DNA from 4 places in the Paenibacillus sp. J31P190 genome. Region 1 is predicted to be linked to each of the others. Evidence: riboswitches for the same ligand, from Rfam matches in the RefSeq annotation. Region 1 holds a riboswitch; each other region holds the start of a gene.
The links. Region 1 has a riboswitch for cyclic di-GMP ahead of AC58U0_RS27805 (stalk domain-containing protein). Riboswitches for the same ligand answer to the same signal wherever they lie in the genome.
Positions count from the first base shown of each region.

Region 2: it holds a riboswitch for cyclic di-GMP, as region 1 does, so the genes downstream of both, AC58U0_RS11225 (response regulator) here and AC58U0_RS27805 (stalk domain-containing protein) in region 1, are expected to answer to the same signal.
Region 3: it holds a riboswitch for cyclic di-GMP, as region 1 does, so the genes downstream of both, AC58U0_RS23470 (NADPH-dependent F420 reductase) here and AC58U0_RS27805 (stalk domain-containing protein) in region 1, are expected to answer to the same signal.
Region 4: it holds a riboswitch for cyclic di-GMP, as region 1 does, so the genes downstream of both, AC58U0_RS13655 (C40 family peptidase) here and AC58U0_RS27805 (stalk domain-containing protein) in region 1, are expected to answer to the same signal.

Region 1 is NZ_JCAUAS010000020.1:123,143-126,293, forward strand. It holds gene AC58U0_RS27805 (stalk domain-containing protein) at 1-1,490, opposite strand, end outside; cyclic di-GMP riboswitch class I at 1,547-1,641, opposite strand; gene AC58U0_RS27810 (3D domain-containing protein) at 1,834-2,523, opposite strand; gene AC58U0_RS27815 (ArsR/SmtB family transcription factor) at 2,836-3,151, shown strand, end outside.
Region 2 is NZ_JCAUAS010000004.1:361,672-364,822, forward strand. It holds gene AC58U0_RS11215 (winged helix-turn-helix transcriptional regulator) at 1-325, shown strand, start outside; gene AC58U0_RS11220 (HD-GYP domain-containing protein) at 643-1,557, opposite strand; gene AC58U0_RS11225 (response regulator) at 1,668-2,030, opposite strand; cyclic di-GMP riboswitch class I at 2,160-2,248, opposite strand; gene AC58U0_RS11230 (hypothetical protein) at 2,582-2,929, shown strand.
Region 3 is NZ_JCAUAS010000015.1:30,015-33,165, forward strand. It holds gene AC58U0_RS23465 (alcohol dehydrogenase catalytic domain-containing protein) at 1-235, opposite strand, end outside; gene AC58U0_RS23470 (NADPH-dependent F420 reductase) at 574-1,176, opposite strand; cyclic di-GMP riboswitch class I at 1,494-1,580, opposite strand; gene AC58U0_RS23475 (oxidoreductase) at 1,649-2,752, opposite strand.
Region 4 is NZ_JCAUAS010000006.1:48,762-51,912, reverse strand. It holds gene AC58U0_RS13665 (thiamine pyrophosphate-dependent enzyme) at 1-600, shown strand, start outside; gene AC58U0_RS13660 (hypothetical protein) at 671-964, shown strand; cyclic di-GMP riboswitch class I at 1,084-1,171, shown strand; gene AC58U0_RS13655 (C40 family peptidase) at 1,337-2,290, shown strand; gene AC58U0_RS13650 (ribonuclease H-like YkuK family protein) at 2,397-2,990, shown strand; gene AC58U0_RS13645 (hypothetical protein) at 3,138-3,151, shown strand, end outside.

The DNA.
Region 1 (3,151 bases):
ATTGCATAGATTCCCGGTTTCTCAATTGCTGTATGAATCACATTTGAATTGTCCCCCAATAGCCCCCCCATATAAATCCATGAGTCAGACTCCAGTCGGAAAATGCCAAGCTTATCCCGAAATTTATGCGGTACTCTGCTCTCCATATAAGACATATTAAGCTGGATTTCTAACACCGTTTGATCCGGAAAATCGATATTCCACGGCAAGCTGACCATCATCTGTCCGCTCTGCATCGCCTTTGTGAGTTCCAAATTCTTGTCTTCCGCTGGTGCCAGCTTAATTTTGCCTAAAGTATCCTCGAATGCATATGGCGGCACGTCCAAGCTCACACTTTTATCCGAGGATGCAGGATGACCCTCTACTTGAGAATTTCCTTGTCTAAGTTCTTTGTATGTAAGCCCTTCTTTATAAAACCGTGTATCAAATTCAGCAGCTTGTGGCCTTTGCTTGACATCTGGTACAGCGGACGCAAGAGTTTCTTTCTTCGCCGTGGGTGTACCGCTTACTTGCAGCGAACTCAGCAAAATATTTCCGTCATTGCCCTGAAGTGCGACTTGATCATTGTAAATTCCGATCAGCTTAGACTCTGTGGTTTCGTTCGCGATAACGATTGATTCCCCGTATGTAAGCTCTCCAGCAGCAATCTCACTTTTCCCTCCATCCTCCGATGCTTGCCTCCAGACGATGAGATTGCTGCTAATGGCAAGCATCGTAGGCCAGGAAGTGTTTTTATCCATTTTCTTTTGGGCTAATACAGTAGGTACCGCATTCAGCTCATCCACATTCATCATTCTGACTTGAACTGTGTGTTCGTTAACTTGTTGCGTCCAGACGACCACTTTTCCGTTGAACTTAAAATTGATAATATATCCATCTACTGGATCCTTTATCGTCCTCGTTGTGCCTGAAGCGCAGTCATATAACAGCAAACTTCCTTTCTCATCCTGCATGATGATTTTCCCGTCCGCGACCTGCGGATAACGCCCTTTAACTAACTGTTTCGTTTGTTTCGACTCTAAATCGTAAACATATATGTAGCTGTCCGTCTTATTCATATAAGCTGCATATCGCCCGTCTGTCGTGAGGTTTTCAACCATAGTATGGTTTATAATCGACTCCGACTCACCCGTACGGAGGTTATGCAGCACCACTTCACGCCTATCGGCGAAATAAACTGCATAATCGCCTCCTGCCCATAGATCAGTTTTGTTTGTTTTCGTGTCGGTCAGCTGTTTCGTTTCCCCCGTGTCCAAATTACGGTAGAATATTTGATACAAATTCGTTGCATCACTACCAATCCAAACCAGGTCATCGCCTGAAATGAATGAATTATTATTAGATTTACGTACAGGGGCAGGATGAGAAGTTTGTGTATCCATAACCGTCACCGTCTGGTTAGCTAAAGCTGTATTCCCCTCTCCTAGAGTTGAGAGCAACATGGCCATTAAGCAGCCTAATACCATTTTTTTAAAATGTGTTTTGATCATTTCTCCAGCTCCATTCCTATAGAAAGCTTTTTTAGACAATAAAAAACCAAGCCCCTAAAGGTAACCCGGCTATCATCCCATGAAGTGTGACTCATGGCTTAGACCCGTGGCTTTGCGTCTCCACCTTTCGATGGATTTGCCTTTGTTCATTATCGCTTGGTTTTTAGGTATTTTTACTCATTCGATCTAGTTATTTAGAACTGACTGTTTTCCATATTAATCCACGTTATTTCAAAATTCAACACTTTTCTACAAAAAAGAGGAAATTTACACACAAAGTGTGTGCTTTCACACAAAAAGGCCAACCGGATGTTCCGGTTGACCCTAAACTCTGGCAAATCATTTAAACATTCTCTCTATCTAGCAAATAGACTTTCACGTTCTTTTTCACGCCAAAATCCTGAGCCTCATTCAAATCATTCATGAACACGTCAATTCTCGAACCGCGAATAGCCGAACCAATATCCTCCGCTTTACGAATGCCGATACCTTCAATAAACACCGTAGATCCTAAAGGGATTACAGCAGGATCCACTGCGATCGTGCGTCCTTCTTTGGCTTTAAGACCGCTAAATGTGATGCCATACATGGGATGGGAAGCCTTTTTGCCTGTTGATTCAAAGCCCGCCGTATAAGCTGTAAGGGTTGTGTTCAACACTTTTTTGATAATTTTCTTTTGACCATTTGGTAAACCAATCTCTGATTCATTCTTTGGAATCGTTAAACTTTGACCAATCGTTAGCTGATTCGGATTTTGAATATTGTTAGAGTTGATAAGATCATCTACGGTTACGCCAAAATCACGTGCAATTTTGAACAGCGTATCGCCTCGGTCCACTTGATACTGCGTCCTAGGCTGAGCTAGTTCAGCTTGAGCTGTTGCTTCTACAGGGCCTGCATTTCTTGCCATACTATACGTAGGAGGTAATTCCCCCCCATCTTCACTTTCAGGGTACGAATAGGCGGGCTGCACCTGCCACAAACAAAGCAGCAAAGGCAGCATCAAAGTAGCATAAAGAATTTTACGAAACATAGTAGTTCCTCCTCTTAAAAAATAGTAGAGTTATAGCTACTAGATTCGTCCAATTCGAAGATTTATATACGTCTCTTAATCATTTTTTCATATTTTAATAGATCGAGAACGCAAACCAAGGTGAACCAAGCGCTAAAAAACAAACTAAGAAAGCATAAAGCAGTATACGTAACGAATCTTGGTTTAAACTATAAATGTGAAAAGCAAAAAGACTGCCGGTGAGGCAGTCTTTTTGCTTTTCAACAAATTACGATTGTATCCATCCATTAATATTCCTTGACAGGAATATTCCATTCGGAGTATATTATGTGTATGAATAAGACTTTTAGCGCTCTAGCCGAGCCAAACAGCTTGCACATTGTCGAGCTTTTGCGTGACAGCCCCCTTACTGTCGGGGAAATAGCGGATCGGCTTGAGCTTCAGCAGCCACAAGTATCCAAGCATCTCCGCGTGCTGAGTGATGCAGAACTTGTCGAGGTACAACCCGCCGCGAATAAAAGAATCTATAAGCTGCAGTTTCAGTCGCTCAAAGAAATGGATGGATGGCTAGACTCTTTCCGCCGCATGTGGGAAGAGAGATTCGACCGTTTGGACGATTATTTGCAGCAAATGGTAGAGAAGGAACAGA
Region 2 (3,151 bases), on a different contig from region 1:
ACCGATCGTACTGAGCAAAGGAACACCAGGCGTGCCTTGTCCCATTGCCAAAACACTTGACGTGATTGGGACTAAATGGACCTTTTTAATCATTCGGGACCTTCTTATCGAAGGTACACTGCGATTCAGCGACTTGTTGAAATCAATGGATGGCATTAGTCCAAAAACGCTCTCGCTCCGTCTTAAGGTACTAGAGGAACACGGGGTATTGGAAAGGAAAGTGTTTCCCGAAGTTCCCCCTCGTGTTGAATATACGTTAACGGAAAAAGGAAAGAGATTGGAACGTATTTTTGTTGAATTAAAGAGATTTGGATTAAATTTATAAAAGATACTGTCTCAAATGTAAATGAATTCAGTTAGGAGCACAGAAAACAAAAAAATGAGAAGGCAAGGTTATGCCTTCTCATTTTTTTGTTTTCTTCGACTCCAAAGGAAAGTCACCCGAACTTTATTTAGCGGAACGTTAGTGCGTTATTTGATCAAAATGAATGATCCGGAGGCAAAAAACAGCGAAATAACGCATCGACGTTCCTCTTCCTCATGATTTCTGGGGGTTTTCGTCCAAATAGCACATCGACGTTCCCCCTCAGCAAATTCTGGTTTTCATATTGAAACAGCCCATTTTTTAGGATTGCACCAATCTTATTTTTCCCTATTTAATATCCCTATAAAGAGATCAGCTATATGTGAATCGAAATGTAAACCTCTATTTTTGCTTATTTCGTTAATAGCTAATTCTTTATTCAGAGGTTCCCTATAAACACGTGTAGATGTCATGGCATCATAAGAATCTGCAATAGCCATGATGCGAGCGTATAAAGGGATTTCTTCGCCTTTTAAACCTTGTGGGTACCCTGTTCCATCATATTTTTCATGATGATATAGAACAATATCCAATATTCCGTTTTTGTTGAATTCAGTTATATGTTTAATTGTTTCATAGCCGATGACCGGGTGTTTTTGAATAACTTTGAAATCCTCATCCGATAATCGTCCTGTATTTGAAAGTATATATTCGGGTACACCGATTTTACCTATATCATGAAGTAATCCGCCAACATAAATGGCATCACATTGCTCGCTTGAAAGTTTCATCTCTTTAGCGATTTTTAAAGCATAACTAGCTACTTTCTCAGAATGTCTCGCTGTGTATGTATCTCTGGAATCTAAGGATTTCGTTAGAGCTGAGATCAAGTCAAAAGTGACTTTTCTCTTGTTCTGATAATTATTTTCCATCCTTGCCGCAATAAGGGTCATGATCACATACACACACCAGAGAGAAATGAAAGAATCCATCGGAGGGAATTGTTTGAATTCTACATAGGACCTCAACAAAACTACCATAGTACAAAGAATGATTAGAAAGACCAGCGGTTTTTTCGAAAATCCGATGCCCAAGAATATAACAGATAGAAGATAGAAAGCATATATATCAAACTCTGGAAAAATAAATACATGTAAAACCGTCATCATTAGTAGAGTTAGAATGAATCCGTATCGAAATACATAATCACGGCTAAAATATGTGATTACTCTTTCTTTAGATCGTAAATGCATGGGAAATTCCGCCTAACTGTTTCAGTTTTGTGATTTGCTAAGGTTTTTTTCTAATGCGTGGGTCTGAAAAGTGGATTGGAGAGGCATTAGGTGGAGAGCTCTGTGGGCATTCACGTATTCAGTACCTTTTTTACAGCTTCTGCTACCCTCTCTTTATCAAAAGGCTTCACAATAAAATCTCTTGCGCCAAGGGTAATGGCTTCAATAACAAAGGATTGTTGCCCCATTGCCGATACCATTATTATCTTTGAATCGTTGTTGTAACTTTTTATTTCCTTTAATGCAGTAATTCCATCCATCTCGGGCATTGTTATATCCAACGTAATCATGTCAGGTGAATGCTGTAAAAAAAGAGAGATTGCCTCAAGTCCATTCGAGGCTTCGGCTACAATTTCATGCCCTAATTCTAAGAGGATGTTCTTAATCATCAATCGCATAAAGATAGAATCATCTACAACCATTAGTCTCGCCATTTTAATTATCACCTTTCAGGGGGACTTTCTACCTAGCTTTTTACTGTAATAGATGGCTGCCATAATTCGTTACATAAGGAAAACTCCCCTTATTAGAAGAATAAGGGGAGTTGTAGATATGTCCCTTCCTTCGGTAACTGGCAAGCATAGCGAAGTATTTCGCCTTAGCTCCTTTAGCTTTGCGTCACTAATTTTCATTAGCTTTGCTCTTATCGTATAGCAGAAGAATTACTATTCATTTGTTAAATTATAGCACTCTTTTTAGTAGGAATAAAGTACTAGTATTAAAGGTGATCTTTAAGCAGCCCTTGATTGTGTTAACCAAGTTAGATTTATGCTGCCCGAGATTTTTTAACGTGTATTCGTCACTAATATCAAGCAAAATTTGTAAGACATTCGGGAAATTGGATCATTTAGATGTGATGTAGGTAAATTATGCCCGATTTCAGTGAGAAAGACGAACGATTCTCTTGATTAATTCTGAAATCCTATGTATTATTAAGTTAGATTTACATGCATAAGGATTGATAATTGATCTTGAAGGTGATTCCATGCCACAACTAGATTCTAATGAATACAAGAAGAAGCTGTGTCACCTCTATAACGAAATCTCCAAAGAGTTGTTCGGGTTTGGCACAACACTGCTGAAGGTTTCCATTGATCAGAACATTATTACTTTTCATGCCAAGCATCGCCGTTCTCCGCGTTCAACCGCATTGGAAGGCGAGGCGCCAACGCTCAAACACGAAGTCGATTTTTATATGTCCTCTATATACAAGAAGAGAATCCGGGACAGGCTGGAGCAAGAACTTGGCTTATCCATGGATGCGGTATTAAGGGACTATGATCCGCCGACGCAATGGGCAATAACGAACATTATTCTTAAACAAACCGAATAGTTTTGTCGGGCGGTGTTCTCTTTTGATTTATCTTAAGAGGAAACCACATGTATACCAATGGATGTCACTTTACATTGTTTACAATGAAAAGTGCTCTTGATTAGAAGCTTCTTTCTATCAAGGGTACTTTTCTTTTTTTTTGTATAGCTGGATTTAAGGCAAAACGCGCATATTTCTGGGGTCACGAAGAATACTAGTGAAAATTTAACAGGGGATTCACGC
Region 3 (3,151 bases), on a different contig from region 1:
CCTCGATGACTCCTGCCGCCTCGAGGCCAGGCAACCGACCTTCGGGCAGCTTTTCCGACGAATCGGACTTTGCGGCAATCAGCTGGAGATCACCTGGATGAATCACGCTCCTTGTGATCCTGACCAGCACATCGCCTTCGGCAAGTGGTTGGTCAAAAGTTGCGGACTCCACCTGAAGAACCTCTTTAGGATCGCCGAAGCGATACTGGATGATGCGTTTTCCTATGCGTGTCATATCTCATTCTCCTTGACTACAGGGATTGGAAAGTAAACGAATCTTCTATTTCCATCCCTTTATTTTCATTTTTTATCATTGGTTTTCGGCCAATCAGACGTTCAAGATCTCCGGATATCTCCGAAAATTCTCCGCTGTTGATCGCTTTGACTCAACCTAAGAAGAAATCAATCAGCAAAGGGGCAAAACAACGAAACTGGAATTTTCTTTTCGTACCTTTTATGAACCTATGATCGACCGAAGCCCTTTCAATTCAAGCTTGCATTTAAGGATGCATGGTTAGCGATGACAAGTAGAAGTTTGCAGTTGCGTTAGCGTATCACCCCTTAAATGTTGCTTCAAACACTGAATTTCTCCAAGAGATTTAAATTCAACCCAGCGAGAGGACCGCCTATTTGCTGAAGACTACCGCCTTGGCTTAAGGATCCAAGATCAATGCATGCAAAACCAAATCCCTCCCAGATTTCTTGGAAAACTTGTTTTGTCGGGCTGTCGTCTCCAGATACGAAAAGGACCGTCTTCGGCTTCTTTTCCGTATAATCCTGAATCCATTGCATCGGAACTGTGTTGAAAGCTTTGATTACACGAGCGCCCGGAGCATATTGCGCTACGATTTCACTGGAATTCACTTCTGACAAGTCACCAAGGGAATCCATATTGTCAAAACGGTTGGTAGCATCAATAAGAACGCGGCCTGTCCAATCAGGAACCATAGACAAAGCTGCAGGAACTTGCGACCACATTACGCTCAAAATGACGTAGTCCTGATCAGCTGCTTCTGACGGCGTTCCAGATTTCGCGCCAGCACCGAGCGAACTTACCAGCTCCGACAACGTTTCGGGACCACGGCTATTACTCAGCATGACTTCGTGGCCGTGCAGCAACAGATGCTTCGCAAGCGTTTGAGCAACGACTCCTGCTCCAATAAAGCCAAATTTCATTACGCACCCCCAGGTATTATCTAATTTATTTTATCGAGTCGTAACTGAAACCGTTACAGTTACAATATAATTTAAAAAAGGCAGCAATTTTTTTGAATCTGAAACAAGTGCCCCTCATTCACTACATCAACCGCTCGATATACGTCAAGCATGGTTATGCGACGGCACCATTCCGGATCCTATCAACTAGCACAATTTTTATATTCCCTTTACCAGCCATCACGGGCAATTTCGACTGAAATTCTGCTTTGATATCTTATTCCCCTCCAGTTCTCCAAATAACAAAAACACGACCCATAGGCCGTGTTTTTGTTATTTTGGGTAACCCGGCGGTCAAACTTGAACAGTGAGAAGATCTGTGGCTTTGTGTCACTGCCTTTCGGCCAGTTTCGCCTTTATCTAATTTTCAAGAAATCTATTTTGTAAAAATCCTCATATTAGTCTCGTTATTGTTCTTCAATAGGGATATTCTTTACTTCGCATACCCATACAATTCTTCGTCCTTTAGATTAGGTGTAGGACCCAAAATATTTTCTAAAGATGATTCCATCGGAAGACCATTCTCTGCTTTGAACACCCAGTCATGATTAGCTAGTGCGGCTTTTCCTAGTGAAATCAAATCTGAACCTGCCTCCAGCGCCCTTTCGGCATCCTCTGGCTGATCCAGTTGCCCATTAGCAATAACAGTCGTATCTCCATATTTTTTTGCTAATTCAGCTAGTGTTGAACCGCTATCCCCGAAGGCCGGTAAATGGGCATTATATTCAACGGTGTGGATATAATCGGGCTTTTCTGCGCCAATGGCTTCGAAAATGATTCGGGCGTCTTCTTCACCGTTCGCCCACTTGTGCGCAAAGTAATTGGATTTAGCCTGCGATATTCGAACGCCGACAACAAAATGTTGACCAACTTTCTCCTTGACGGCTCTAATAACTTCGGCGATTATACGCACACGGTTCTCAGTTGATCCGCCATATTCATCTTGACGTAGATTTGTGAAATCTGTCAAAAATTCGTCCAATAAATAACCGCTTGCCCCGTGAATCTCTACCCCGTCGAACCCTGCTTGTTCAGCTCTTAAAGCTGCTTCCGCAAAACTGGCTATGATAGCTTTGATTTCTTCTAGTGTAAGTTCCTTCGGCGTTACATACTCGCCTTCACCTCCAAATGCTGGTGATTGCTCACCTAAAGGCTTTACAGCCGAAGGAGCCACTGACCCATTTTTATAAATATTACCCATATTGAGAGCACCAGTATGGGCAATTTGCAATATAATTTTACCACCCTTAGCATGAACAGCTTCAGTTACTTGTTTCCATGCTCCGACATGCTCAACATTTGCGATTCCTGGTTGAAAATAAAATCCTTGACTGTATTCTTCATCTGTGTATGTTCCTTCGGTAATCACAAGACCAAATCCACCCGCAGCATAGCTTTCATAATATCGGGCCATTCTATCGGTTGCATTTCCATTCTTTTCGGCAGAAACGCGAGTCATCGGGGCAACTACTACTCGGTTTTTCAAGGTAAGATTTCCTAGATTATATGTGGAAAGAAGTTTTTTAGTTGTTTTCATGATAAGTATCTCCTTTTATGTCAATAAGTTATTTTTCCAAAAAAATCACTAAGTCTCCAAGGTCTACGGCTCGACAATAATTTCTCCAATGAATTATTAATAATCTGTTTCTAAGTTCAAGGATCTATACAAGAACTCTCACGTTTTGCAACAGCCTTACCCGTTAAAATATTCATCAAATATTTGATTAGTTAATTTGCTGTCCCATTTACCAACAGGTTCAAGCCAGCAAAGAATTCGCTCCTCAATTAAACTTGTAAACTGTTCCTCATATTCATTACGATATGGCCTCCTTTATTTTCGGAAGCATCTTACTTTTAATTTATGCTTCACACAAGACTCATTATGAAGCATAAGCCCCAAATTGAATAGTACTTACTTTTGTGTTATATAGTAACC
Region 4 (3,151 bases), on a different contig from region 1:
GCGATCGGAGCGGCTTTGCGCAATCATAAAATGATTATCCTCGAGTACGATAACGAGGGATACATGAATACAGGTGCGCAGTTGTCTTACTCGACGCCAATGGGTCATCGCACATCGACTTCGAACGTTGGGAAGCATCAGGGTGGTAAAGTGTTCCATCACAAGGATACAGCCCAAATTATGGCTGCTACCCATATTCCGTATGTATTTACGGGGTCGGAAGCGTATCCGCAGGATCTTGTGAAGAAAGCCGCGAAAGCACAATGGTACGCCCAAAATGAAGGATTGGTATATGGGAAAATTCTCATTGCTTGTCCACTCAACTGGTTGTCGGATGACCAGGAAGGCTCCAATATCGTCGGAGCTGCGGTAGATTCCTGCTTCTTCCCGCTCTATGAAGTAGAGCACGGGGTTACGTCCATCACGTATAATCCGGAGGATAAGAGCAAGAAGATTCCACTGTCGGATTGGCTCAAGACGATGGGGAAAACGAAGCATATGACGAAGCCTGAATATGAGGGTTCCCTGAAATCGTTCGAAACGGAAGTTGAACGTCGTTGGAATATGTTAAAAGCTAAGCATGAGAATGCTTATTTATAAGTCGTCATCATAAAAATGAAGGCACATTCACCATGATGGTGAACGTGCCTTTTTATCGGAGGAATGAAAGATGCCCTATGTACTGCAGCACAAAATATCGCAACAGATTTTCACATGTACACAAGTCAATCACTACGGTTTAGCCTATTATGGCGTTAAATTTTGGCCGGATTTAGAAGAGGCTGAGCAGCAGTTTCCTGCTTTTCTACACAGCATTGGGGGAATGGAGACGGATGCTTGGCATGTGACTGAGCTTGAGGAAGGGGAAATGAAGCTCTGCAATGTGAAGTTGAAAAATGACCCTAATTTGCAAGTGTTTTGGCCTCTTACACGAAAACCGGAAGTCCGTAAACCGGAAAAATAAACCATAGCGTCAATAGGTACCCAGCCACTATGATTTCGACAACAAACGCAACCTTTCGCCTATATTCGTGAAGGACCCGCTCAAACTATAATAAGGATGCGAATGAAAAAATTAACATCACAACGAAATGGCAAACCGAGCGAAAGCTTGGGACGCAAAGCTACAGGGGCTCTCGTGCCTAAGGCAGAGTGCTAGCCAGCTGTCGAATGCGATGGGACCCTTCTACAAGAAGAGGATGACCCAGTTGAGGCATACGGGTCATCCTTTTTACGATGAAGAGGAGGTGTCAGGTTCAAAGTATCCATTTCGTCAGTTCGGTTTTTACGTAACTCAAATACAGCTAGAGCGATATCAACCTATGGAGGTATGACGATGAGAAAATGGACGATAGTTCTTGGTATGCTAGTTTTAGCGCTTACTCTTGTAGTCCCGGCAGCTATTCAGGCAGATGAGGGGATAACGACGAAGGCCCAAATTGTTTCGGGGGTAAGTTTCAGAGATCAAGCTAGTACTTCAAGTAATGTTATACGTTTATTGAAAACAAACGAAATTGTCACCGTCACGGACTTTGCAACGACGAATTGGTATAAAATCAAAGATGCGCAGGGTGTAAGCGGTTATGTTTCGACGAATAGCAAATACATAAAAATAATTAGCAATGCGGAAATCATTTATGGCGTAAACTTTCGCACACTTCCAGCTTCCGAACCCGGCTCCAAGGTTATTCGGATGCTTAGTAAAGGGGAAGACGTCCTTGTTAAAGAAAAAGTCAACGATAGTTGGTACCAAATCCAAGATGCCAATGGAATTAGCGGTTATATAAGCACAAATAGTAAATACATAAGCACTGATTTCTCCGTCATCAAACCCAATCTGCCTCTCGCCGAAGAAATTGAAGCCGTTATTGCAGCTGGTAAAGTTTACTTAGGCACTCCTTATGAATTTGGTTCGGAACGCAACGATACCACGACCTTCGATTGCTCGGATTTCATTCAAACGATGTTCTGGGATGCTCTACGATTATCCGTACCTAGCGATTCACAAGCACAAGGCAACTATGTTAAATCGTTAGGTCCTGTTAGTAAGGAGTGGACAAGCTTGAAACGTGGAGATCTGATGTTCTTCAGCAGCTACAAAGGGAGTAAAGCATCAGATTATGATAACGTAAACGTTCTTACAGAACCGATCACGCATGTTGGACTATATTTAGGAAATGGGAATATGCTGCATACGTATTCGATCGAATCCGGCGGTGTTCGTATGGATACGATCGCTGGGAAGCAATGGGAAAATCGATTTTTGTACGGCGGCCGTGTTTTACGCTAAGTGATGGTTCGATCAGAGGAAATTTGCCATATACTATAGATAGGGGCGGATGCAGCTTCAGCATCCGCTTCTTCCTCATTCTAAGAAGAAAGGAAGAACCTTATCTTTGAAACCTTTGACGACGACCCATCCACTGGAATTTCGGAACACAACGGAAAGAGGATTAAACCTAGATACCGTACACGAGCGCATTCTCCATTTCATGCGTCACGACCCCGTAGCAACCTACAAATTTATTATTGGTACGGATTGTCAGGTACACCAAGGTCATACGAAATTCATTACTGGTGTAGTTATCCAGCGGTTAGGAAAAGGAGCGTGGGCGTGTTATCGTCAAGTCATCGTTCATCGGGCCCTGCATTCGATTAGAGAAAAACTTTCGATGGAAACTGCTCTGAGTGAAGAGATTGCGATGTATTTTGATGAGTCTAAGCGACAGGATATGGAAAACATCCTTCTTCCACATCTGTATCAAGGTGCTTCCTTTGATATGTTTATTCATATCGATGCAGGTGACGATGAGAATAAGAACCGGACGGCTAAATTCGTCCAAGAGATGGTAAGGAGAGTGGAATCCGTCGGCATGGTTCCTGTTATTAAACCGGATTGTTATGTAGCTTCGGCTTATGCCAACCGTTTTTCGAAGAAGCCGTATCAGCCAATTTATGAGAATCGTGAGGTCATCGATGGCATCCTATAAGAGATATAGAAACCGTTAGTTCGATGTGGTCTCCTCGATCATAGGAACTGACGGTTTTGTTTGGTTGAGAAGGTATCGAAAAGAGGATTCCTCAGCTTCTTAGCGAAATAATGCTTCTATAAGGTTAGAGAGAAAGGGGAGAACAAGATGAGCAAAACTTT